DNA from 3 places in the Photobacterium sp. 270122K genome. Region 2 is predicted to be linked to each of the others. Evidence: predicted binding sites of a transcription regulator. Region 2 holds the regulator's gene; each other region holds the start of a gene.

The links. Region 2 encodes CRP, which controls carbon source genes, mostly activating them, when cyclic AMP is high. Its sites were predicted from a motif close to TGTGANNNNNNTCACA; they were not measured.
Region 1: the regulator CRP is predicted to act here: its motif matches at 2,056-2,071, upstream of typA (translational GTPase TypA).
Region 3: the regulator CRP is predicted to act here: its motif matches at 2,156-2,171, upstream of pyrG (CTP synthase).

Annotation. Positions count from the first base shown of each region.
Region 1 covers NZ_JBPOEN010000016.1:65,586-69,877, forward strand. The annotation lists gene ACSF8W_RS22315 (DUF4124 domain-containing protein) at 1-157, opposite strand, end outside; gene glnA (glutamate--ammonia ligase) at 281-1,690, opposite strand; gene typA (translational GTPase TypA) at 2,173-4,002, shown strand; gene ACSF8W_RS22330 (AAA family ATPase) at 4,115-4,292, shown strand, end outside.
Region 2 covers NZ_JBPOEN010000009.1:205,625-209,916, forward strand. The annotation lists gene astD (succinylglutamate-semialdehyde dehydrogenase) at 1-849, shown strand, start outside; gene ACSF8W_RS17130 (DUF1338 domain-containing protein) at 918-1,736, shown strand; gene ACSF8W_RS17135 (hypothetical protein) at 1,795-1,983, opposite strand; gene crp (cAMP-activated global transcriptional regulator CRP) at 2,161-2,793, opposite strand; gene ACSF8W_RS17145 (OsmC family protein) at 3,067-3,471, shown strand; gene ACSF8W_RS17150 (phosphoribulokinase) at 3,752-4,292, opposite strand, start outside.
Region 3 covers NZ_JBPOEN010000008.1:54,219-58,510, reverse strand. The annotation lists gene relA (GTP diphosphokinase) at 1-1,028, shown strand, start outside; gene mazG (nucleoside triphosphate pyrophosphohydrolase) at 1,249-2,058, shown strand; gene pyrG (CTP synthase) at 2,254-3,894, shown strand; gene eno (phosphopyruvate hydratase) at 3,978-4,292, shown strand, end outside.

The DNA of each region.
Region 1 (4,292 bases), on a different contig from region 2:
TGATATCCAGCACCTCAGCCTCGGGGTTGGGCTGATCGGTAAAGTGGGTAACACCATTTTCATCTTTCCAGGTGTAAATGGTATCGGCCACGGCCATGCCTGACATGCCAGTGACAAGTCCAAGTCCGATCAAGAGCGTGAGGTGACGTATTTTCATAAGTTTAGGGCATGGCTATGGATGATCTGTCCATTGTTGGCAGGCATTGAAGGATCAGCAATACAAAAAAGGCCAGCGTGTGAGGCTGGCCATATTCTCTAGTGTGTTCTCTCAGTACGTTACTTATACAGAGTAGTACAGTTCGAATTCTAGTGGGTGTGTTGCCATGTTGATGCGCTCAACATCGGCTGATTTTAGCTGGATGTAAGAGTCGATGAAGTCATCAGAGAACACGCCGCCTGTTGTAAGGAACTCGCGATCTTCGTCAAGCGCCTGTAGGGCACCTTGTAGTGACTCAGCCACTTTTGGAATCTCAGCCGCTTCTTCTGCCGGTAGGTCATACAAGTCTTTGTCCATGGCTTCGCCAGGGTGGATCTTGTTATTAATACCGTCAAGGCCAGCCATTAGCATTGCTGCAAATGCCAAGTATGGGTTCGCCGCTGGGTCACCAAAACGCACTTCGATACGACGTGCTTTCGGGCTTGGTACCACTGGGATACGGATTGACGCAGAACGGTTACGGGCAGAGTAAGCCAGCATAACAGGGGCTTCGTAGCCCGGTACAAGACGCTTGTACGAGTTCGTTGCAGGGTTTGCGAACGCATTGATTGCACGTGCGTGCTTAATGATACCGCCGATGTAGAACAGTGCCATTTCAGAGAGGCCGCCGTACTTGTCGCCGGCAAAGAGGTTTTGACCGTCTTTGTTCAGTGACATGTGAACGTGCATACCGCTGCCGTTATCACCGACAAGTGGTTTTGGCATGAAGGTCGCTGTTTTGCCAAAGGCGTGAGCGACATTGTGCACGACGTATTTGTAGATTTGGATTTCATCGGCTTTGGTTGTCAGGGTGTTGAAACGCGTTGCGATTTCATTCTGACCCGCTGTCGCCACTTCGTGGTGGTGTGCTTCAACCACCAGACCCATTTCTTCCATGATCAAACACATCGCAGAACGGATGTCTTGTGATGAATCGACAGGTGCGACTGGGAAGTAACCGCCTTTCACGCCTGGACGGTGACCTTTGTTACCGCCGTCGATGTCAGAACCCGAGTTCCAAGAGGCTTCGATATCATCAATTTTGAAGAAAGAGCCTGACATGTCAGTGTTGAATTTCACGTCGTCAAACAGGAAGAATTCTGGCTCAGGACCAACCAATACGGTGTCAGCAAGACCGGTTGAACGCATGAAATCTTCAGCACGTTTCGCGATAGAGCGCGGGTCACGGTCGTAGCCTTGCATGGTAGCAGGCTCGAGGATGTCACAGCGGATGTTCAGCGTGGCATCTTCAGTGAATGGGTCAAGCACTGCGCTTGCTGCGTCCGGCATCATCACCATGTCTGATTCGTTGATACCTTTCCAGCCAGCTACTGAAGAACCATCGAACATCTTACCTTCTTCAAAGAAGTCAGCGTCGATTTGGTGAGAAGGGATAGAGATATGCTGCTCTTTACCTTTGGTATCGGTAAAGCGTAGGTCAACAAACTTCACTTCGTTTTCCTGGATCAGCGCGAGTACGTTTTCAACTGACATCTTGAGTAACCTCCGGTGTTAGATTGGGCAGCGGGCCGCAACAAAATAGGTGAGAGCGATATTCGCTCGCATGATTTGATATAAGCGAGAACCGTGCCAACTTTTCAAAGCCCCAAAATAGCGCATTCTTGGCGTTTTAGGGGCGTAAAATTCCTTTGTTCGCACCATTGTGGGGAAATGCTGCACCATTGTAGTGCAGGTGCCTGACATTCCCGACAGGGCGATGCGTATCTACATTAGCCCACCCCGGCATATTGTCAATCAGCGTGATGACGAATAAATCGGTAAAAGACGGCAAATTTGTGAGAATTCTTGACGGAAAAAGCAGAAAAAAACAGGGAATAAACAGCGGATGAAAAAAAGGCGGTGATATAAATCACATATTAGGTGGGTTTTAGCGTAAAATCTGTTAGATTATGAGCCGTTTTTTTAACCAAGTGGCGCCATCCGGCCGCTGCATGTTCTGAGTGAATGTGAAATCCATGTCTAATCAACAGATCGACAAATTAAGAAATATCGCAATTATTGCACACGTTGACCACGGTAAAACTACCCTGGTTGACAAACTGCTTCAGCAGTCTGGCACGTTAGAGTCTCGCGGTGAAGTTGAAGAACGCGTAATGGATTCAAACGACATCGAAAAAGAGCGTGGTATTACCATTCTTGCTAAGAACACAGCGATTAACTGGAATGACTACCGTATCAACATCGTAGATACCCCAGGACACGCCGATTTCGGTGGTGAAGTTGAGCGTATCATGTCAATGGTTGACTCTGTGCTTCTTATCGTTGATGCCGTTGATGGTCCTATGCCTCAAACGCGTTTCGTAACACAGAAAGCGTTCGCACACGGCCTGAAGCCAATCGTTGTAATCAACAAGATTGACCGTCCAGGCGCACGTCCTGAGTGGGTAATGGATCAAATCTTTGACCTATTCGACAACCTAGGTGCTTCTGACGAACAGCTAGACTTTAAAGTGGTTTACGCATCAGCACTAAACGGCTGGGCAACCCTAGAAGAAGGCGAGACTGGCGAGAACATGGAACCGTTGTTCCAAGCTATCGTTGATAACGTTGACGCGCCAAACGTTGACGTTGATGGTCCGCTACAGATGCAAATCTCTCAGCTTGACTACAGCTCTTACGTAGGTGTTATCGGTGTTGCGCGTGTAACGCGTGGTTCTGTAGTACCAAACCAGCAGGTTTGTGTTGTTGGTGCTGACGGTAAGAAGCGTAACGGTAAAGTGGGTACAGTTCTAGGTTACCTAGGTCTTGAGCGTCACGATATCGAGAAAGCAACTGCTGGTGATATCATCGCGATCACTGGTCTTGGCGAGCTTAAGATCTCTGACACTATCTGTGATGTGAACAACCCTGATCCGCTAACTCCGCTATCTGTTGATGAACCAACAGTAACGATGACGTTCCAGGTAAACACCTCTCCGTTCGCGGGTAAAGAAGGTAAGTACGTAACGTCACGTAACATTCTTGAGCGTCTGCAGAAAGAATTGGTACACAACGTTGCACTACGCGTTGAAGAAACTGAAGATCCAGATAAATTCCGCGTATCAGGCCGTGGTGAACTTCACCTGTCTATCCTGATCGAAAACATGCGTCGTGAAGGCTTCGAGCTTGCAGTATCTCGTCCAGAAGTAATTCTGAAAGAAGAGAACGGCCAGCTAATGGAACCGTTTGAAACCGTAACTATCGACGTGATGGAAGAGCATCAGGGCGGTATCATGGAAAACATCGGCCTACGTAAAGGTGAGATGACTGACATGGCACCAGATGGTAAAGGCCGTGTTCGCATGGACTTCATGATGCCTTCTCGTGGCCTTATCGGCTTCCAGACTGAGTTCATGACGCTAACTTCAGGTTCAGGTCTGCTTTACCACTCATTTGATCACTACGGCGATCACAAGGGCGGTACTATCGGCCAGCGTAACAACGGCGTATTGATTTCAAATGCAACCGGTAAAGCACTGACTTACGCACTGTTCAACCTACAAGAGCGTGGTCGTCTATTTGCTGAGCACGCAGACGAAGTTTACGAAGGTCAGATCATCGGTATTCACAACCGTTCTAACGACCTGACTGTTAACTGTCTTAAAGGTAAGCAGCTAACAAACGTTCGTGCTTCTGGTACTGATGAAGCGCAAACACTTTCTCCTGCAATCAAGTACACCCTTGAGCAGGCACTAGAATTCATCGATAACGATGAGCTAGTAGAAGTAACGCCAGAAAGCATCCGTATTCGTAAGAAGCTTCTGACTGAAAACGATCGTAAACGTGCAGGTCGTGCTGGTAAGTAATTACTAGTTAATTGCCGTTAATTCAATCCCCCCATCGGTCTGACCATGGGGGGATTGTTGTATCTGGCGCCGAGAAAAGTGCGCTTACCTAACACCGACAGAAGAAAACATGATGCAACCGATGATTATTACCGGCGGGCCCGGGGCGGGGAAAACCACCTTGCTGGCGGCCTTGGCTGATCGGGGTTACCTGACCTTTCCAGAAGCATCTCGCACCTTGATCCGTGAACAGGCACAACTGCCTGACGGGGCGTTGCCGTGGACCGATCTGCCGCGCTTTGCGGCGTTAT
Region 2 (4,292 bases):
CTGGCGCACGCCTCCGGCATTGATGGGCTGTTATTTACCGGCAGTGCACACACGGGCCATCTGCTGCATCGCCAGTTTGCCGGTCAGCCAGAGAAAATGTTGGCACTGGAAATGGGGGGGAATAATCCCTTGGTTGTGTCGTCGCACTATGGCGACTTGGACGCCACTGTCTACACTATTATTCAGTCGGCATTTTTAAGTGCGGGTCAACGCTGTACCTGTGCACGCCGATTGTATGTGCCGCGTGGAGAGGAAGGGGATCAGCTGGTGGTGCGTTTAGTGACGTTAACGCAGCAGCTGCATGTCGATGGGCCTTTTGCGTCTCCGGCGCCATTTATGGGGCCACAAATATCCGTGGCCGCCGCCGAGCGTATCGTACAAGCCGAGGCCGACTTAGTGGCGTTAGGAGGGCAAAGTCTGCTCACCGCCACTCGTGGGCAAGGGGCGATCGTGACGCCCGCCATCATTGATGTGACGGCGATTGCGGCCTTGCCGGATGAAGAATATTTTGGCCCCTTGTTGCAGGTCGTGCGTTATGACACCTTGGCAGACGCCGTGACGCTGGCCAATGCCACCCGCTTTGGGTTATCCGCCGGATTGATCTCGACCGACGATCCGGAATGGGCGTACTTTCTCGATCATATCCGCGCCGGGATCGTAAACCGTAACCGACCGTTGACCGGTGCCAGTGGCGATGCACCCTTTGGTGGCCCGGGGGCATCGGGTAACTTACGCCCGAGTGCGTATTATGCTGCCGATTACTGTGCCTATCCCATGGCGTCGATGGAAGGGGCACAACCTGAGTTGCCCGCCCAGCCGATCCCTGGCATGGGGAGCCACCCTCAGTAGCGAGCGAGGCCGTTAACGTAACAGCGAAATAGACAGCGTGTGATATCACCTTGTGAGGAGGGGATGAGATGGAACGGGTAGTGCAATTATTTGATAACTTGTGGCAAGACTATGTGCAGCGTCTATGCCCGTCAGCGCAAGACATACATGATTTGCTGACGGAAGAAGAGCCTCTGCACAATGACCACATCGCGTTGCGGACGTTTAATTTACCCAAAGTCGGGTTAGACCGACTCGCCGCCCCCTTCATTGCGATCGGGTATAAGCCGATGGGGAGGTACCATTTTGAAGGGAAAAAGCTCTATGCTGAGCATTTTGAGCACCCTAACCCCCTTGCGCCTAAAGTGTTTATCAGTGAATTGATGGTGGGGCAGTTCAGCGCCTTGTTTCAAGAAACCGTGCGGGATTTGATTGATCAGGTGCCGGAGTCGGTGATGCGGGATCCGTCATTCCTGTTTGGTGGTCGCGCTTGGGGTCTGGATTACGCCACCTATGAGTTACTGTATGCGGAAAGCGAATATGCGGGCTGGTTGGCCGCGCACGGCTTTGGTGCGAACCATTTTACTGTCAGTATCAATCACCTTGAGCAATTTACCGAGGTGGCGGAAGTGAACCATCTGTTGCTACACAATGGGTTTTCCATTAATGCATCAGGCGGGGACGTGAAAGGATCCCCTGCGGTGATGTTGGAGCAATCGGCCACCTTGGCCGATCAGATCGACGTTGGCTTTACTGACGGGGTCTATACCATTCCCGGTGGCTTTTATGAATTTGCCAAACGCTATCCGACCGCAGAGGGAGAAGCCTTGTTTTCAGGCTTTGTGGAAGCGTCTGCCGATAAGATCTTCGAAAGCACCGATGCGCCTGTGACGGCCAGAGAGCCGTGATGACCAAAGGTCGATAGTCTCTCTCTACAGATAGTCACTCTCTACAGATAGTCACTCTCTACAGATGGCGACTGTCGAGGGGAGAGATCTCTAACCCGGGACGCACGGTGCCGTAACGGGGAAGTTCGTGTTGTTCCAAGAAGGATCGCCCATCACTAAAGCCGGTGAGTTCTACCGTTGTCGGCAGGGGGAAGGTGGTGCCCGCAGAGAGTGTGGTGTGATGCTGAGAGAAACGTTCAATGTCCATCGCGTGTATTTCCATCCATAGAAATCAGAGTGCGTTTATATGCATAATGTAGCATCAAGTGTGGACGTGGCAAACAAGGAAAAGAGTGAGCTTGCTAACAAATATGCCCTATAGCGATACGCAAAGTGAAAAAAAAGCCGCAATGAGCGGCTTTTTTTATTGGTGTGACTTGTACGTTTAGCGCGTACCGTACACCACGATCGTTTTACCGTGAGCAGAAATCAGGTTTTGCTCTTCCAGCATCTTCAAGATACGGCCAACGGTTTCACGAGAACAACCAACGATCTGACCAATCTCCTGACGGGTGATCTTGATTTGCATGCCGTCTGGGTGCGTCATTGCATCTGGCTGTTTAGCCAAGTTCAGCAATGTCTGCGCGATGCGGCCGGTTACGTCCAAGAACGCAAGGTCGCCCACTTTCTGGCTTGTCACCTGTAAGCGACTTGCCATCTGTGCAGATAGGCGCATCAAGATGTCTGGATTGACTTGGATCAGCTGACGGAATTTCTTGAATGAAATCTCAGCCACTTCACAAGGGGTCTTTGCACGTACCCATGCGGTACGCTCTTGGCCTTCTTCAAACAGACCTAGCTCACCAATGAAGTCACCTTGGTTTAGGTAAGACAGGATCATTTCCTTGCCTTCTTCATCCTTGATGAGAACAGCAACAGAACCTTTAACGATGTAATAGAGCGTTTCAGCTTTTTCACCCGCATGAATCAACGTGCTTTTTGACGGGTACTTATGAATGTGGCAATGGGAAAGAAACCACTCTAAAGTTGGATCTGTTTGAGGTTTACCTGGAACCATATTACTAACTTCCTCTGCGTTTGTTGCCCAACAACGACGTCCCTATACGTTTGAGGCCGGGCCTAACAATAATGTAGTTCGCCGTTTAGGATATTCAGTCAACGGCAAGGCTGCAAGCTGACCTGAATAATTAGTTCAGAGTTTATCTTTTTTCGGCACGCTTTTCTTGATATTGATCTATCGGGCGCGGCCATTTTATACCCATAAGTGTGCACATGATCACACGGTTGTTAGATAGTGCCCAAATCCCTCAAAAGTAGTAAGGAGAATGCAATGCAATCACGCGTTAAATGGGTAGAAGGGATGACCTTCTTAGGCCAGTCAAATTCAGGTCATAGTGTGGTGATGGACGGCAAGGGTGGCGAAAAAGCACCCAGTCCGATGGAGCTGGTTTTAATGGCAGCAGGGGGATGCAGTTCGGTGGATGTCGTGGACGGATTGACGTCAGCCGGTCAGCCGATCACCGCGTGTGAAGCACAAATCAAAGCAGTGCGTCGTGAGCAAGCGCCACGTTTGTTTACTTCGGCCAATCTGCATTTTGTGGTGACAGGCAAAGGCCTCGATGAAGCGCTGGTGGCCAAAACCGTGGCGGATTCGTTAGAGAAATACTGCTCAGTGTGTTTGATGCTGGGTGAAGGCGTCGAGATGACCCACTCGTACGAGATTATTGAAGGGTAAGACAGAAAGAAGGGACGAGGGGCGAGTAAGTGCGAAAAAGCAAAGGCGGTCGAGAGCGGTCCTTGGGCCCTAAGGCCCTATGGTAAGAGCGAGAACTGAAGTATTTGAATCTTGAATGAGAAGCGGTATTTTGACCACAGAACCACAGAACCACAGAACCACAGAACCACAGAACCACAGAACCACAGTCGCTTTTACTCGTCACTCGCTACTCGAAAACTCGTCCCTATCCCTATAAACGCGCAAACTTGTTCCTCATCCCTGCTTTTCCTTGCCCTTGTCAGCCAATCTTCCCCGTATCAATCAACTGTTGGATCAAGGGGCGCATGATCAGCTCCATCGCAAAACTCATTTTACCGCCGGGCACGACTAAGGTGTTATGGCGTGACATGAAGGAGCCTTGGATCATTGACAGTAAATAGGGGAAATCGACCTTCTTGATCCCACGAAAACGGATCACGACAAAACTCTCATCCAAACTTGGAATGGCTTTTGCGCTCAAAGGGTTAGAGGTATCTACCGTCGGCACGCGCTGAAAGTTAATGTGGGTGCGGGAAAACTGGGGGGTGATGTAATTGAGGTAATCATCCATCGAGCGGACAATCGATTCCATCACCGCTTCACGCGAATGGCCCCGATCGCGGGTATCGCGCACGATCTTCTGGATCCACTCCAAGTTCACGATCGGCACCATGCCAATCAATAAGTCGACATGCTGCGCCGCATTGGTGTCACCGTCGACCACACCGCCATGCAACCCTTCGTAAAACAACACATCGGTATTTTCCGGCAATGATTGCCAAGGGGTAAACGTGCCGGGC
Region 3 (4,292 bases), on a different contig from region 2:
TTGATGATCGCGTGTATGCCTTTACCCCGAAAGGGGACGTGGTGGATTTGCCACTAAATGCCACGCCGTTGGATTTTGCTTATCACATTCACTCGGAAGTGGGGCACCGTTGTATCGGGGCCAAGGTGGAAGGGCGCATTGTGCCGTTCACGTACCACTTGCAGATGGGCGATCAGGTTGAAATCATCACCCAGAAAGAGCCGAATCCATCCCGTGACTGGCTGAACCCGAACTTAGGCTTTGTGACCTCAAGCCGAGCGCGTGCGAAGGTGCATGCGTGGTTCCGTAAACAAGATCGCGACAAAAACATTGCGGCAGGCCGTGAGATTTTGGAGCACGAGCTGCACAAAATCGGTGCCACGTTGAAAGATGCCGAAGCCTATGCGCTGAAGCGTTTTAACGTAAACTCGACGGATGAACTCTTTGCCGGGGTCGGCAGTGGTGATTTGCGTATCAACCAAGTCATTAACCATATCAATGCCTTGGTTAACAAGCCGACCGCGGAAGAAGAAGATCAGCAGTTGCTGGAGAAGTTGGCGGAAGCGAACAGCAAAATGTCGTCAGCCAAAAAACCACAGCGTGATGCGGTGGTGGTGGAAGGGGTGGATAACCTCATGACACATTTGGCGCGTTGTTGTCAGCCGATCCCAGGTGATGAGATCCAAGGCTTTGTGACGCAAGGCCGCGGGATTTCTGTGCACCGTAGCGATTGTGAGCAATTGGAAGAGTTACGCCATGTGGCGGCCGAGCGGATCATTGATACCGTGTGGGGCGGGGGATTTGTGGGGAACTACAATATCACCGTGCGCGTCACCGCATCAGAGCGAAGCGGGTTGATAAAAGAGCTGACCAATACCTTTGCCAATGAAAAAGCCAAGGTCGCGGGTATGAAGAGCCGGGTGGACTTTAAAAAGCAGCTTTCCATTTTGGACTTTGATTTGGAATTGACGGATCTCGATGTGCTGGGCCGAGTGCTTAAGCGCATTGAGCAAGTGAAAGACGTGGCCGAAGCCAAGCGTCTTCACTGATCAGTGAGAGCTGAGTATTTAGGGACGAGTATCTAGGGACGAGTATCTAGATGTAGAGCCTAGAAACTAGAATTTAGGAACTAGAACTTAGAAACTCGAGACTCGGAACTAAAAACCAGAAACTCAAACCAGAAACGGGGAGCCCAGATGCTGCCCGTTTTTTTTACCGCTATATTGTTGAAGCAACAGTTCGCATCGAGAGTGAGAAGGAAAACGAACAATGACAGAGACATCACAGACACCGATAGAACGCTTGGTGGCGATCATGGCGACACTGCGTGATCCGCAAACGGGTTGCCCGTGGGATCAAAAACAAACTTTCGCCTCCATTGTGCCGCACACCATTGAAGAAGCCTATGAAGTGGCGGATGCCATTGAGCAGCAAAACTGGGATGACGTGCGTGAGGAGCTGGGGGATTTATTGTTCCAGGTGATTTTTTACAGCCAGATGGGCAAAGAGCAAGGGCTGTTTGACTTTAACGATGTGGTCGAAGGGCTCAATGAAAAGCTGACCCGTCGCCATCCGCACGTGTTTGGCGATAAGGCGTTTGCGAGTGACGCAGACATAAACGCCAATTGGGAGGCCGAAAAAGCCAAAGAGCGCGCCCAAAAAGGCGAGGACAACAGTGTGCTGGCCAATATTCCCCGCGCGCTGCCGGCACTGACACGTGCGGATAAAATTCAAAAACGTTGTGCTAAGCATGGCTTTGACTGGGACACATTGGGGCCGGTGGTGGATAAGGTGCACGAAGAAATTGAAGAAGTGATGGAAGAAGTCATCCAAGCGTCACCGAAGCAGGAGAGAATCGAAGAAGAGATGGGAGATCTCCTGTTTGCTGTCGCGAACTTCAGCCGCCATGTGGCCGTGAAACCGGAGATCGCCTTGCAGCGTGCCAACCAGAAATTTGAGCGTCGCTTTCGCCAGGTTGAAAAAAATGTGCTAGAACAAGGGAAGCGTCTTGAAGACTGCTCGCTGGCGGAGTTAGATCAGATCTGGGATGCGGTAAAACGCAGCGAGTCAAAAGGTTAGACGAAACACGGTTTACCTTTGGCTGGCTATTAATGAGTCTATTGATAGTCGTCCTGAGAAGGAGATTTGATTTGAGACAAAAAAAAACTCAGTCTGCTGTGATAGTTTTCACGTTGTGGCAATAAGGGGTGTCTGGTATACTAATTTCCCGTCCAGATACACTTATATCCTCTATACCAATCTTCCAGGTAAAACATGACGACGAATTACATTTTTGTTACGGGCGGGGTCGTATCCTCACTAGGTAAAGGTATTGCTGCTGCATCTCTAGCGGCTATTCTAGAAGCACGTGGTCTAAACGTGACCATGATGAAACTAGACCCTTACATCAACGTTGACCCTGGCACAATGAGCCCGATTCAGCATGGTGAAGTATTCGTAACGGAAGACGGTGCAGAGACCGACCTTGACTTAGGTCACTACGAGCGTTTCATCCGTACCAAGATGACCAAGCGTAACAACTTCACTGCAGGTCGTGTTTACGAAGAAGTGCTTCGTAAAGAACGTCGCGGTGACTATCTTGGTGCCACTATTCAGGTGATCCCTCACATCACAAACGAAATCAAAGATCGTGTGATTGCGGGCGCTAAAGGCCACGATGTGGCTATCGTTGAAGTTGGCGGTACTGTCGGTGATATCGAATCGCTACCATTTATGGAAGCTATCCGTCAGCTAGCTGTTCAGAAAGGGCGTGATCGTACCATGTTCATGCACCTGACGCTGGTTCCTTACCTTGCCGCAGCCGGCGAAGTAAAAACCAAGCCAACCCAACACTCAGTAAAAGAGCTTCTGTCTATCGGTATTCAGCCTGACGTGCTGATCTGCCGTAGCGATCGCATGATCCCAGCAAACGAACGTGCGAAGATTGCGCTTTTCTGTAACGTACAAGAAAAAGCTGTTATTTCGATGAAAGACGTAGATTCTATCTACAAGATCCCACAGCTAATTAAAGCACAGGGTCTTGATGATCTTGTTTGTCAGCGTTTCGGTATTACTGCACCAGAAGCAGACCTGAACGAGTGGGAACAAGTGATCTACGAAGAAGCGAACCCAACGGCGGAAGTTGTGATTGGTATGGTCGGTAAATATATCGAACTACCAGACGCATACAAATCAGTTAACGAAGCATTGAAGCACGCAGGCCTGAAAAACCGTCTGTCAGTGCAAATCAAGTACATCGATTCTCAAGATGTTGAGTCAAAAGGCACAGAAGTGCTGGAAGGCCTTGATGCGATCTTGGTACCAGGTGGCTTCGGTAACCGTGGTGTAGAAGGTAAAATCCTGACTGCACAATATGCACGTGAAAACAAAATCCCATACCTAGGTATCTGTTTGGGTATGCAGGTTGCACTGATCGAGTTCGCTCGTAATGTTGCAGGCTTTGAAGGGGCGCACTCTACTGAGTTTAACCCTGAAACGAAATTCCCAGTTGTTGGCCTAATCACTGAATGGGTTGATAGCGAAGGTAACGTTGAAGAGCGTAGCGAAAAATCGGATCTTGGCGGTACAATGCGTCTAGGTTCACAGCTATGTCATCTACAAGACGGTTCAAAAGCACGTGAACTATACGGTAACCCGACTATTCACGAGCGTCACCGTCACCGTTACGAAGTAAACAACAACCTACTTCCTAAACTAGAGAAGGCAGGTCTGAAAATTTCTGGTCTTTCTGCAGACAAGAAATTGGTGGAAATCATCGAGATCCCGAACCACCCATGGTTCGTGGCTGCTCAGTTCCACCCTGAGTTCACCTCAACACCTCGCGATGGTCACCCATTGTTTGCGGGCTTCGTGAAAGCGGCTGGTGATAACCAGCGCGGTGAGCTTAAAAAGTAAGGATTACGGATAGCTGTAGCGCAGTGTTAGCTGCAGCTATTTTTTTAGCTTTTAATTTCAAGATAAAGCAAGAGGAAACATCAATGTCTAAGATCGTTAAAGTTCTAGGTCGTGAAATCATCGATTCACGTGGTAACCCAACTGTTGAAGCTGAAGTACACCTAGAAGGCGGTTTCGTCGGTATGGCTGCAGCTCCATCAGGCGCATCTACTGGTTCTCGCGAAGCTCTTGAGCTACGTGACGGTGACAAATCTCGTTTCCTAGGTAAAGGCGTACTTAAAGCTATTGAAGCTGTAAACGGCCCAATCGCTGAAGCTCTAATCGGCAAAGACGCTAAAGACCAAGCTGCAATCGATGCAGTGATGATCGAACTAGACGGCACTGAAAACAAATCTAAC